Regions from separate parts of the Gynuella sp. genome, predicted to be linked through region 3. Evidence: predicted binding sites of a transcription regulator. Region 3 holds the regulator's gene; each other region holds the start of a gene.
The links. Region 3 encodes PhoB, which activates phosphate uptake and scavenging genes when phosphate is short. Its sites were predicted from a motif close to TGTCATANNNNTGTCANA; they were not measured.
Positions count from the first base shown of each region.

Region 1: a site for PhoB is predicted at 1,347-1,364, ahead of ACQY6I_RS15015 (PhoX family protein). Genes of this name have one in related genera too.
Region 2: a site for PhoB is predicted at 2,008-2,025, ahead of ACQY6I_RS13570 (YcbK family protein). Genes of this name have one in related genera too.

Region 1 covers NZ_JBNKSF010000035.1:431,385-435,968, forward strand. The annotation lists gene ACQY6I_RS15015 (PhoX family protein) at 1-1,244, opposite strand, end outside; tRNA gene ACQY6I_RS15020 (tRNA-Ile) at 1,602-1,678, shown strand; gene ACQY6I_RS15025 (hypothetical protein) at 1,657-1,935, opposite strand; gene ACQY6I_RS15030 (hypothetical protein) at 2,213-3,535, opposite strand; gene ACQY6I_RS15035 (hypothetical protein) at 3,516-4,187, opposite strand; gene ACQY6I_RS15040 (nucleotidyltransferase domain-containing protein) at 4,189-4,584, opposite strand, start outside.
Region 2 covers NZ_JBNKSF010000035.1:86,188-90,771, reverse strand. The annotation lists partial or broken gene ACQY6I_RS13575 (ISNCY family transposase) at 1-469, shown strand, start outside; gene ACQY6I_RS13570 (YcbK family protein) at 1,347-1,889, opposite strand; gene ACQY6I_RS13565 (mechanosensitive ion channel family protein) at 2,151-2,966, shown strand; gene ACQY6I_RS13560 (pyrimidine/purine nucleoside phosphorylase) at 3,000-3,281, opposite strand; gene ACQY6I_RS13555 (FAD-dependent oxidoreductase) at 3,375-4,484, opposite strand.
Region 3 covers NZ_JBNKSF010000027.1:216,791-221,374, reverse strand. The annotation lists gene ACQY6I_RS10810 (FAD-dependent oxidoreductase) at 1-723, opposite strand, end outside; gene rd (rubredoxin) at 733-897, opposite strand; gene ubiA (4-hydroxybenzoate octaprenyltransferase) at 1,097-1,960, shown strand; gene phoB (phosphate regulon transcriptional regulator PhoB) at 2,063-2,755, shown strand; gene phoR (phosphate regulon sensor histidine kinase PhoR) at 2,786-4,111, shown strand; gene ACQY6I_RS10785 (response regulator) at 4,128-4,584, opposite strand, start outside.

The DNA of each region.
Region 1 (4,584 bases), on a different contig from region 3:
ATGAAAATACTGTTGTATTCCGGCGCAAAGGTAATACCCTCTTCCTTCCGGAACTCAGTCGTCGCCCCCATCATCGCCGCATAACGACGAGATTCCAGACGTGAAGCCACCTTCTCCATACCCGGCTTAACCTGCAAACACTCAAAGCCATAACCCCCGGTATTCACACCAGTAAAGCCCGTTGGGCACTGACCCTGCTTGTTGCCTTCGGCGGTTGCAAAGATATCATCGAACGTGACTTTCTTAGGACCCTCCAGATAAGGCTTGATCTCCTCATCGGTCGCGTGGCCCAGATTGATCCACTCAATATCCGCTGCGCCCACACCGTAAGAACTGGTTTGATTCCACTTCAACGCATACAAGGTACCGGCAGACAGATCTTTCTTCTTATCGGCAACAAACATAAACAAGCTAACGTTTGTACCGTCATCGGTGATATACGCAGTTTTCTTATCCGGCATCACATAAGACAACTCAATCGCCATACGTCCCATGGCAAAGTGCTTTTCAATCGTAGTGGTTGGATCTTTCTTACCCTTGGCCTTAACCGTAATTTCAGTATTCCAGCCATAATAATAAGGGTTCCACTCCATACCGTTAGTGTAATAATCCAACTGAGTTTTGGAGTAATCGTCTTTTGCCACATCAGCGTTGGTTTTCAGTACCGCCGCATTCGGCTCATACTCTTCAGACGCCAGATGCGTATTCCAAGGCGTCACCGACGCAGCACAATGCACCCAACCACCCCAAGTCTTGGACTGATCCAACTGCCACTGATTAATCGGTGTCAGCTCACCGGTTTTTTTATTCTGATCCAACTCCAGCAGGAAGAACGCACCCGGACGGGTTTCATGCTGGGAAACAGAGAACAAGCGCTTACCGACTGGCAGCAGAGACGTATGCTCATTGGCATTGGAAATTCTGATTTCACCGTCTTCACCGCGGATAGGATTGCCATCAGCATCGATGATCTGACCAAACTTAATACCGTTCAACTCCTGACCAGAACGCATCAACGTATGAAAACCAAAATTGGCAATAGGCTGACCATCGATCTCAGCCGCAGAAACACGCACCTCACGCTTTTCGGCGTCAGTCATTGGAGCCGAAACACCATCGAAAGTCAGAACCGCGTCGGCGCTCAGCTTCTTGGCGGCATACGCAGCAGTCGCCACAGACATGCCAACAACGCCAGCTATCGCAACGGCAACCGCTAGGCCCTTCACAGCAAATTGCTTGTTCATGGAAAGTACTCCTAAATCATTGTGCTGCACGAATTGCAGTCTTGTAGTCGGGGGAAATCCGAGTCGTTCAAATATCCGGATGGCGACACACTAAAGGGAAAAAATGACAGAAATATTGCAGAACGCTGACAAGATAATTTTTCAGCCGGAAAACCCAGAAATACCAACAATTGCTCAAAAAACAACCAAAAAGCCGTAACAAAGAGCGATAACAAAGCTCATAAAGCCCCAAACGACGCGAAACAAACCCTTTTAAATCAAAGCACTAGCACTTCAGCAAAAGCCCCGTTATAATCCCCGCCCGCAGCTGAACGAGGCACCCGCTTCAGACATCAGCTGAACCTACCAAGGTTAAATGGGCCCATAGCTCAGTTGGTTAGAGCATCCGACTCATAATCGGCAGGTCCCCCGTTCAAGTCGGGGTGGGCCCACCATTTTTCCTGATTGTTTTTTTACTAAATGTTGTTGCGACCATAGATTGTCCGCTTTGGCCAAACTTTGGTCCCATAGGGGACCTAAATTGTCCGCCTACTTTCTGGTATTGAAACCACAACTTGGCCGCTTTAGCCGGGTTATGCTTCCATAAGTAAGCAAATTTGGCCGCAAGCCAAATAGTAAAATCCAGCCATAACCCCCAATCCTCTTCACCTTCGACAGTCAAGCCGTCCTTTCCAATCTCCAACTTAGCCATAACTTTTCCCCTACGCAGGCATGAATGTCTTCACTCAATTAAAATTACGCACGATTACGCATGGTTTGCGTAATTACGCATATGGCGCGCAACTCTGTGTAATTTGAAAAAGTCGCAGGTTATTGGGGAACGTCATAAAGGTTGGCCTGAATTGGGATTCAACCAACCCATCAAAAATGACAAAGGCCGGAAAAATCAATCTGTTATGATTTTTCCGGCCTTTGTCATTAAATCTACCAACTTCAACGCTTTTAAACACCTAAAACGTTAGAAAGATTCACAAGTCTTGGCCAGGAAATCTGCGTATCAAATTAGACGCTAGTCGTACTAATGTACACATAACCGCCAAACTCCACTTAACGACTTGGACAACCAGCTTAACCAACCTTCGCCGCTCACTAGCTGGACGTGTATCCAACGAAGCTAGCTTTGTTGTTGCATTTGCTATTTTCCCTCCGGCAACCAGTGAAAACAATAGAAAATACAACCATTTAAAATGCCTATTGCGTAAATCGCTTTTGACTTTGGAAACCAAACCCTCCTGGATTGAACGCGACCTTACTAGCGTAGGAACAATGCATTCGCTTGCCAAAGCCACCGTCTGAAGAGCAATCGACTCATTGACAAAGCCTTTAGGTGGCTCAGGAAATGATCGGCAAAAATTGGCAGGCGCTCGTTCGCAAACAGTGGAAGACTTTGAGTACTGCCTGGAGGTGAAGCTTAATTGTCTAACGGGGCACTTTAACTCATTGTAGGCTCTAATCTCCCCCCGGATTTTTAAAGCATCCTTCGAATTAACTCCATTTAAAAACGGGAAATAAATGTCCGAAGTTTCTTTTGGCCCAAATTCAACAAATATCACGGGGTCAGAATAAATATAATCGGTAAGCGTTTGCTGAACATTGGATGCCCATGCGCACGAATCAGAATCCGTTATATCTTTCTCAATACAGAAGCGATGATAATCTCTAAGCTGTCTTGCCAGGTAGGCACTAGCTTGCTTGCTGAATTCACTTTCCATTGCCAAATCTTGATTGTGTTTATTGACGCTCGAATCAGCAATAAAAAAGAGGCCGGCCGCTATGGCTGAACAATACCAAAGATGGTCATACACGTTTCGAAACTTATCACTCAGGGAAAAAGAGTCATAAATGATTACAGTAATACACCACCCAGTTATCAGTCCGACAATAAGTAACGGAAGATAGCCAAATGCTTCACCCATGACCCCGGCACCACTTATAGTAAACTCCTCTGGCGCAAAATTTATACTTGGCCACCAACCGATCAGATTAAGAATGCCAGGAAGCATCAAAATGCCTAACGAAAATATGGCTCCCTTCCTTCTATTCAGAACGTATCCCGCCGAAAGAGCTAACGGCAGTAATACGAAAACGAAATAGGCGGTCATAAAAAATGCAGGAACAAGTGCAGCTTGAGCAGGAGACCAATAACTTTCAACAATCTTGCCGGAGCCATCAAACTCAAGAAAATTTGATGAAGATAATCCATATCCCTCTAGTGATTGCTGGATGTTATAAGCGGCCCCGTAGAACATCTGAATATACGGCTTGATAAACTCATTGATCACTATATACACTCAACTTACCTTGACTTTCTAATGAATCCAAAATAATTCTAACTTCCCGAATCATTCGGCTTTTAAACGGTGATTTCGCAATTTTCTTGGATTCAGCAGGATGGCAGCGTAAGGCTTTTTTCCCGCTTCCGCAGGCACATTTTTCATGAGGCCTGTAACCGTCTACTAACAAACCAATCACGCCGCGCAGTACAGAGTTCACATTTTTTGTATTGAAGAGGTCTAGGTAGTACTCCAAATAGCCTTTTGCACCGTGACTCCTCTCTCCATACGGCATTTCTTGAAACTTTTCCCAATAACAATAACTGTACAAGTACGGGATCAGCAGGTTATCGACAAAACCAAGAAGGCTTGGGTCATTACTAAGCACTTCATTAATATCCAGCGGAAGTGCAAGACAGAAACTTCCATCAATGTTGACATGAGTAAAATCCTTGTTTATTCGACACCCAGCCTCCCAAACCACTGGATGCGCGTCAGGAAACTCATGGGGAATAAACATCTCAACATCGAATACGTCGGAAATTTCGCGGCCTCCAAATGAGGCCTCAAAAGCCACTGATCCGGAGACAGTTACACCAAACTTTGACTGATTCGTCTCGCTCAAACCTGGGTAAAATTGAATCAGCTCTTGAATCTGCTCCTGAAGCAACCTAACCGTTCCTCCAGGGTTTTGGGGCTGCCGATATGCTCACATTCCTTACTGGTGGAGGAACCACTTTTGGTGTGCTATTGGGTAGGTATTTGTTAGCAATTGCATTATCAAAGAGACCTTCCATTTTCTCCTTAAAAACCGCATCACCAAATGTGGCTGCACTAACAAAGTCCTCTTTAAGCATTTCTACCCATTGAAAAAAGGCTTTTGCCCTGGCATTGCCATCTTCATGCCATCTGTCAGCAAAATTCTCATCGGGGTTAACAGGATTTCCGATATACCAGGTTCCGTCAGGCAATCTGTGGATGATCTTTTGGTTGAAAAAATTTGCACTTACTTCTCGTCCATGCAGTAAAGGAACATGAGCATCAAGGCTTAATATGATATTTTGCAA
Region 2 (4,584 bases), on a different contig from region 3:
TATCAAAGGTGTTCGAGACATACAGTTTGGCCACAAAGTGAATTTATCATCGGATGCGTCAGGTTTTTTAACCTACTGCTGCATTGAGGAAGGCAATACCAGTGATAAGGATCTCTTCTTACCAGTATTGAGAGCGCATCAGAGCGATTATCAACGTCTGCCCAAGCGAACCATTGCGGATGGCGGCTATGCGAGCCAGGCGAATGTGATCGAGGGTCGTCAACTGGGTGTTCAAGCGGTTGCCTTCCAAAAACCCGTGGGGTGAACGTTGAGCCAGTTGGGATTAACACAAAAAACGCTCAAAAAGTTGGCCAACGTTAGAATAGGGATTGAGAGTAATATCTCGGAACTCGAGCGTCGATTTGGTTGTTCGGTGGCTCGGTGGAAAGGCAAAGAAGGTTTTCAGGCATTTGTCTGGTCATCGATACTGACCTACAACTTAATCCGGTTACTGCGTTTGCAGCAATGACATGCCCCCAGGTCGACATAGCGCGATGATGCATCGACAGGATGTATCGTTGGCATGCCTGAGAATCGACAACATTTAAGTGTCTGGTCCAAAATTTAAACGATAAGTGGTGTAAAGAGAGATGAAGCAATAGGGCTACCTGTTATCGAATCCTATTGCATCATAAAAAAAATCAAAAACCTCGGTTTATGGATGGGCACTAGCTATTTTGGAATGTTTTTTGTCGCTAGTGCTGGGTTTTTATGTCCCACCCGCTGAAAGTTTGTTTCGGTCAACGGATCGAGTTTGGCTGGTTAAATCAATAAAATCAGAAAATATATGCAAACCGAATCAGTGACTAAATACAGGCTATACCTGTATAGCAAGTGTACGAGAGGGTTATATAAAACCAGAGAAACAGAGCTAAGCCTGATTGGAGTAATATCAACAACAGCCTTGATGGCCAATCCTAACTTATGGGACATTGAATCAGACAATACGTAATTTCGCTGAGCTCTCCTATCCGTATGTTTTTATTGAATTGGTTATGCAGAGTACGATATTCGAAGAAAGTAGTAATACCCAACCCACCAGACTTTTTTCATGAACTCAGTGTTGCTCTTGCTGTTCTGGGGTATTTTTTTTGTCTGGTTAGTATGAATATGGGATTGTATGAGCCAATCATCAAAGGGGGGTTCTTAACTTGATTGCTGGGCCAATAACCTGATGACTGATATTGACACTGACCTGCACGTCATAGCTCCATCGATATTTTCGCACCATATGTATAAATTGGATTTTGTGGAGAGAACAAGCCGGTTCAGGAGGCTATTCGGATAAATGAAAGAAAACCACCATGCACTACAATGAGATAACCGACCATGGTCTTTCTGTTTGGCTACCCCCAATACCTGACCCGGGCGGTATCGATATGTACAAAACGGCTGCTGAGATAACGGCCAACACCTCCCTGACGGTAGCTGCAGCATATGTCGAACAGCTCCTGGGTATCCACTTTGGGAATGCGAAAGTCCACTGCCTGGCCGAATGTATGCTGGCTAACTTTGGCAACACCGTCGCTATGTTTTTGTAACCATTGGTTGGTTGCCTGACTGCGATAACCAGAGATAATCTGGATGGGCTTTTGTTGGCCGTAACGTTGTTGCACGGAGAACAACAGGTGGTAGAGCTTGGGATCCATGCCGCCCACTTCGTTGCGACGGTGGTCTCTAAGCAGCCAGGCAAGCCGGTCAAGCCCATCGGGAAGGTAGTAACCTTGATCATAAAATAGTACCCGCTCAGTCTCTCCGGTGTGTAGGTTGGTTAGAAAGATTTCCTGAGTGCTTGTCTGTGGCTGAGCGAGCAGCCGAGGTGCCATCAGGCTGGTACTGGCCATTACTCCAAGTTTTAACAGGTTACGTCGGGTTACTACGGAATTCATAGAGTTCACTATTAAAAAAATGTCAGGTTGTTGGCAGATATGAGTGAGGTGTATCCGCAGTGAAGTGATTTTCGCCAGTTGTGAACAGTCAGCCGAGTCTGGCAAGTCAATTGTTCTTTATTGCAAAAAAATGTCATTGAATTGTTAATCTATGTTGATATTCTGGCTGATGTTATTGGGGATTTAAACGTACATTACCGGCATATTATGTTCGCATCAGAACAATAAGTCTGTTGACCCATTCTCATGAGGAGCAATCGAATGAATTTCAATATGGAACAAATCTGGAATACTTATATCCTGCCATGGGGCACCAATATTGCGTTGGCGATTCTGGTGTTTATCGTTGGTCGTATTTTGGTGAGTTTAGTGATGGCCGGGTTGGTCCGGATGATGAAAGTAGGAAAGATTGATCAGATTCTGATTAACTTTCTCTCAGCGGTCAGCCATGCCGCCTTGATGTTGTTGGTTATCATTGTTTCCATGTCCCAGCTGGGTGTGGATACCACCTCATTGGTAGCCTTATTAGGTGCTGCCGGTCTGGCAGTTGGCCTGGCACTGAAAGATTCTCTGGGGCATTTTGCTGCCGGCGTTATGTTGATTTTATTTCGTCCGTTTAAGGTCGGTGATTTTGTCGAGGTGGCGGGTGTTGCCGGTTCGGTTTCTGAGATTACTATTTTCAGTACGCGATTAAAAACACCGGATTCAAAAATGGTAACGGTACCGAATGCTTCTGTGTTTGGTAACACCATGACGAATTATTCTTCTGAGCCTACTCGTCGGGTGGATATGGTGGTCGGCATTTCCTACGGTAGTGATTTGCTGAAGGCCAAGAAAATTTTAGAAGAAATTTTGACTAATCACGAGAAAGTGTTGAAGGATCCTGCGTATACCGTAGCAGTTTTGGAGCTGGCGGATTCGGCGGTGAATCTGGTGGTTCGGCCATGGGTATTGTCGGCAGATTACTGGACAGTTCGGTTTGAGCTGACGGAAACGATCAAGCTTAAATTTGATGAACAAGGTATTGGTATTCCGTTTCCACAAATGGATGTGCATATCAATCAGGTTGCACAGTGATGGTGATAAAAAAGGCTCCTTCTGGAGCCTTTTTTATTCGTAGGTACAAAAGTATGCGGTTTCCTCATTGACCTTGAGCTGGAAAACCTTGTTCGCATCCACCATAAACTTAGCGCCATTAGTATAGGTGCCCCATTCCTCTGTATCTGGTAGTTTGACCAGCAGTTCGCCACTGACAACCGTGATGGTTTCTTTTTTGCTGGTGGAAAATTCATATTCTCCAATCGTCATTACGCCGATGGTCGCGGGTAGTGTTCGAGTCTGTAGCGAAATGGATTTTACGTTGCCATCAAAATAGCTGTTTACTTCAAGCATGCTGACTCCTCAGGTAGGGGGATTAGACTTTGCCGGTAATACGGACGATGCGGCAAGCTTAGCAGGTTGTTGAAAATCATGGAATTTCAGCGATCAACCAGCGTTGAAGCGAGCCATAAAACGTCGGTCTATATGATCTTTCCATCGCCATACCCACTGACCGGAAACGGTAAGACCGAATTTGCAACCAATGGCATAGCGATCACCCATAGCCAGCAGGCTCAGAAAGTCACGCTGCGGCTGATAGGGTTTCAGTGCGTGAGTGCCCTGACAGGTAGCCTGCAAATTGTGAAACAGGATATCAGCTTCTCTGACTGCATAAACTCCGGCTTTAGGTAATGGTTCCGGCTGGAAGTGGGCACAGTCGCCGGCAGCAAACAGGTTTCCGGCGGTGGTCGTTTGCAGGTAATTGTTAACGGTGACAAAGCCATGTTGATTGGTGGCCAGGCCGGATTGTCTAAACCAGTTGGCAGCAGAAGCCTGAGTGCAGAGAAAAATATGGTCGTATGGGTATTTCTGTCCGCTGCTACTCAGGCCATCTGCATAAATTTCATCCACGCCCATATTGGTAAGCACCGTGATACCGTAAAGTGCCAATCGTTCATTGGTTAACTGCCGTGCTTTGTGAGGGTATTCTGAGAGGATGTCCCGGGCACGGGTGATCAGACTGATCTGAGGGTCCCAGGTTTTGAGGGCATGGGCCATGGCCAGCGCTACTTCGATGCTACCGGCACCACCACCGATAATGGCTATGTGCTGATTGGGGTGTTGCCGGATGTCCGTTTCCAGGCGTTGCCAGTGTTGCAGAAACTCAGCAATCGGTTTCACTGGTGTGGCATGTTGTTGGCTGCCGGGAATTTCGGGATTGGGTGTAGAGCCGACATTGATTGAGGCAATGTCATAATGATGTTGCTGACCATTGGCCAGATAAATGCGCTGGCGCAAGTGATCAATAGCGGTGACGGGCTGTTGAACAAATTCGATGTTGGCGTCGCTGGCCAACCGCTGCAGGTCAATATGGGTCTGGGAAAATGTGTAATGACCTGCCAGAAGCCCTGGAAGCATACCTGAATAGGGGCTATGGCAAAGAGGTGAAATCAATGTAATTTGTACATTGGCGATGGGGTGTGCCATCCAGTGTTTTAACACCAGTGCGTGGGTGTGTCCGCCTCCCATCAATATCAGTTTCTGGCTGTTGCTCATGTCAAATCCTGCCAAATTATCCAGTGACAATCATGCGGATTTTTTTTGAATCAGGGAAGAGAAAGGATGTTTGGGCAGGCTGACCTGCCCAAAAGGTGGC
Region 3 (4,584 bases):
CAAACCAATGGCAGAGAGTACGATATCCGATTCCAGCTCCTGACCATTTGTCAGCCAAGTCCTGATACCGGTTTCAGTTTTCATCATTCGATTGACCAGTGGTCCGAGATAAAACTGGACACCCAATTCTTCAAGGGATTGTTGCAGCTGTTGGGAAACCGGTGTTGGTAACAACCGCTCCATCAGCTGATTGCCTGGAGAAACCAGTTGTACTTGAAAACCAGCCGCTGCCAAGTCATTGGCAAACTCGCAACCAATCAGTCCTCCACCGAGCACTAATACTCGCTTCTTGCCGCTGAGATGCTCTTGAAAATGGGCAAACTGCTGTAGGCTGTTAACCGTAAAAACATGATCCCCGGCATCACCGGGAATCTCCTGGTTGTTGGGGGTCGCGCCGGTTGCAAGTACCAACCGATCAAAGGCAATGGTTTCTGAACCTATAAAAATCAGTCTGTTGTGGGGGTCGATATCCGTGACTTCGGTATTTATTCGAATGGTGGCATCAAGAATTTCCGACATTTTTCCTGGATCCGCCATGGTCAGGGTATTGGCGGTTTTTTCCTGGCTGATGGCATTGGACAACATGGGTTTGGAATAATTTCGACCATCGTCAGATGAAATGATGATCAGTTCCTGCTGCTTGTTGAGCTTGCGAAACTCCCTCGCCAGGCTGTACCCCGCGAGACCAGAGCCGATAATAATGATGGGTTTTGAGTTCGACATATCAACTCCTTACAGCTCGATCATTTCGAAGTCCTCTTTGCCAACTCCACAATCAGGGCAAGCCCAATCTTCTGGAATATCGCTCCAGGCGGTTCCAGGTTCAATCCCTTCTTCCGGTAAACCTTCGGCTTCATCATAAATGAAACCACAGACTATACATTGCCATTTTCTCATCACTTAACCCCCTATCGATTCTGCGGCCAAAGCTACTGAGCCTGTTTTGCAAAAGCAATAGCAGGGCTGTATTTCTCTACTAATTTCCTGGTATCGGTCACGCAAATTATCAACAAGTATAAGCATCAGATGATTCTGTTTCTGATAAACTGCGCAGCCATCATCAGTGTCCCAAGTTTGCGGTTTTGATCCCAATATTATGAATCAGGCTCTTAAATTACGGATTAATGCGTATATTGCGCTGACCCGTCTCAATCGTCCCATAGGAACATTTCTCGTTTTGTGGCCCACTTTATGGGCTTTGTGGCTGGCTGGTGGAGGGTTGCCGAAGATCTCCAATCTGCTGATTTTCATCACCGGTGTGGTGCTGATGCGCAGTGCCGGGTGTGCCATTAATGATTTCGCGGATCGAAATATTGATGGTCATGTTCAACGCACCCAGGCAAGGCCTCTTGCTTTAGGCATTATCAGGCATCATGAAGCTGTGATTCTGTTTGTGGTGTTGTGTCTGATTTCATTCGCTCTGGTGTTGATGACTAACCGGCAGACCGTCTACCTGTCGTTTGCAGGAGCAGCATTGGCATTCGCTTATCCATTTATGAAGCGCTACACCTATTTACCCCAGGTGGTGCTGGGGGCGGCTTTCAGTTGGTCGATTCCAATGGCATTTATGGCTGAAGCCGGGGAGCTGACATCAATTACCTGGCTGCTGTATACCGCCAATCTGCTATGGACAGTGGCGTATGACACTCTATATGCAATGGTTGACCGTGAGGACGATTTAAAAATTGGCGTGAAATCGACTGCTATTCTATTTGCCGAAGCCGATATTTTCGCAGTGGCAACTTTGCAGGGGCTGGCCTGGTTGACCTGGATACTGGTCGGTGTTCAGGCGGGGCTGGGACTATTCTACTACTTGGGCCTGTTGGTTGCTGGTGCTATGTTCTTCTGGCAGATCTGGAGTGTTCGCAATCGTGACCGCGACGCCTGTTTTAAAGCGTTTTTGCACAACAATTGGGTTGGAGCGGTTATTTTTGTGGGTATATTTCTGAACTTTCTATGACAGTCTATGAGTACCCATATTTGACACTGAGATGACAATTGTCACTAATTTGTCATAAAGGGGCAGTTTAATTTTGCCTGAGTCAAATTGAGTGAGATAGCTATGTCTGGAAAAACCATACTGGTCGTTGATGATGAGACCCCCATCCGAGAAATGATTGCCGCAGCGCTGGAAATGGCGGGTTATCACTGTATTGAGGCAGGTGATGCACAGGAAGCGATGTCAGTGGTAGTGGATCAGAAACCGGACCTGTTATTACTGGATTGGATGTTGCCTGGTTCCAGTGGCGTGGAAATCTGCCGGCGGTTAAAACGGGACCACCTGACAGCCGAAATACCGGTGATCATGTTGACGGCCAAAGGGGAAGAGGACCATAAAATTCAGGGGTTGGAGGCCGGTGCCGATGATTATATCACCAAGCCGTTTTCTCCCCGTGAATTGGTGGCGCGACTGAAAGCGGTATTACGCCGGGCTACCCCGCCTGGTGTGGAGGAGGCGATTGAAGTGAATGGCCTGAGGCTTGATCCAGGCAGTCATCGGGTCAGCTCAAATGGACAGGAAATTGAAATGGGCCCTACAGAGTTCAGGCTGCTACAATTCTTCATGAGTCATCAGGAACGTGCCTACACACGGGCACAGTTATTGGATCAGGTCTGGGGAGGAAATGTTTATGTGGATGAACGTACGGTCGATGTACATATTCGCCGCCTGCGCAAAGCCCTTGGTGACCAGTTGATGACCATGATTCAAACCGTACGTGGAACTGGCTACCGTTTTTCTGCAAAAATCAGCTGACTCCCAATTAGAATTGGATAACACTTTTCAATGATTAAAGATTATCGACGGCAGCATCTGACTTCTGTTGTTGCCATGGCTTTGGCCGTGATGTTGATTGGCGCCATTCTGGGCTATCCACTCATTGCCCTGCTGTTGTATCTGATCGGTTATGTCGCTTGGTCCATGTGGCAGCAGAACAAGCTGATCGAGTGGCTAAAACAAAAAGACACCACCGCAGAAAGTTTGCCGGACACCGACGGGCCGATGGGGATGGTATTTGATTATCTCTACGGATTATTACGTCGGCATCGTCTCGAAGTACACCGTCTCAATACCGTTATCAACCGATTCCAGACCTCCACATCTGCTCTTGAGGATGGGATTGTGATTGTGAATCAGGATGGCACATTGGAGTGGTGGAACGAAGCGGCTGGTGACTTGTTGAGTTTTCAGCCGCAGGACCGTGGCCAGCTGATTAACAACCTGATTCGCAGCCCTAAATTTCAAAAGTTTTTCCGCAATGCCGTTCCCCGTACCAAAGTGAATATTCCTGCTCCGAGACGCGAACATCTGACATTGCAGATTGCCATTACCATATATGGTGAAAACGAACGATTGCTATGGGTGCGTGATATCTCCCGACTGCGGCAACTGGAACAGATGCGCAAGGATTTTGTTTCCAATGCCAGCCACGAACTGCGTACACCATTGACGGTGCTGCAGGGGTATCTGGAAACATTTATTGATATGGGTGACGTGTTGCCAGAACGTATGCATCGGCCATTGCAGCAAATGCAGGCGCAGACCCGGCGCATGACCAATCTGGTCAATGATTTGATGCTATTGACCCGCCTTGATGGTGATGATGATCGTCGCGGAGACATGCAGGTACATGTAAGGCAGTTACTGGAAAGTATTGTTGAGGATGCGCAAGCCCTCAGTGGAGATAAACACCATCAGATAGAGCTCGATATCGAAACTGAAGCTGACCTGATGGGAGATCCGAATTCATTACGCTCCGCGTTTTCCAACCTAGTGTTCAATGCTGTGCACTATACTCCGGAAACCGGCCATATTCTCGTTTCATGGCGTCAGGATGAACGGTTTGCTTATATGAGCGTCAAAGACAGCGGTATTGGTATCGAAGCTCGTCACATTCCGCGTCTGACGGAACGTTTTTACCGGGTTAATGTTAGCCATTCTACAGCGACAGGAGGAACTGGCCTGGGGTTGGCAATCGTCAAGCATGCGCTGCAAATCCACGACGGTACATTGGATATTAGCAGTGAGGTTGGTAAAGGCAGCACATTTACCTGTCGCTTTCCTGTGAAGAATCTCTATCAACAACAGGAAGAGCAGCTGGCTGAGGAATAGTGGCTGGCTGTACTACTTAACGTACGGCTGCAATATATTTGGATAAAAACCCGAGTTTGTCCGGATCATCATCGACATATTTCAGTGATACCAGTAACTGGTCACAGGACATGTCTTTTTCCATCGCCGATATAGACACAATAAAACAGTTCATGCGTGCCACTTCTTCCGATTGGTCCGGCAGCTGAATATCGACGACAGCCTGATCAAAGACAATGGGAACCAGCTCTGCTCTGGGGATCTGCAGTAAGATTTCGACCAGATTGATATCGCGAATCACCGCAGTCACTGAATTGTGAGCTACTCGCAATTGTGCGGCACCTTTATTCCCCGACCGGCTTCTTGCCTTCACCGCAGCCTGTTTGCGCACCAGTTTTTCGGTGGCTGAATGGACTGCCAGAACACTGGCAGAGCCAGTGTTAGTTGAAGGTTTAGGAGGAGTAATTGAGGCTGCACCGAGCAGGTTCTGAGCC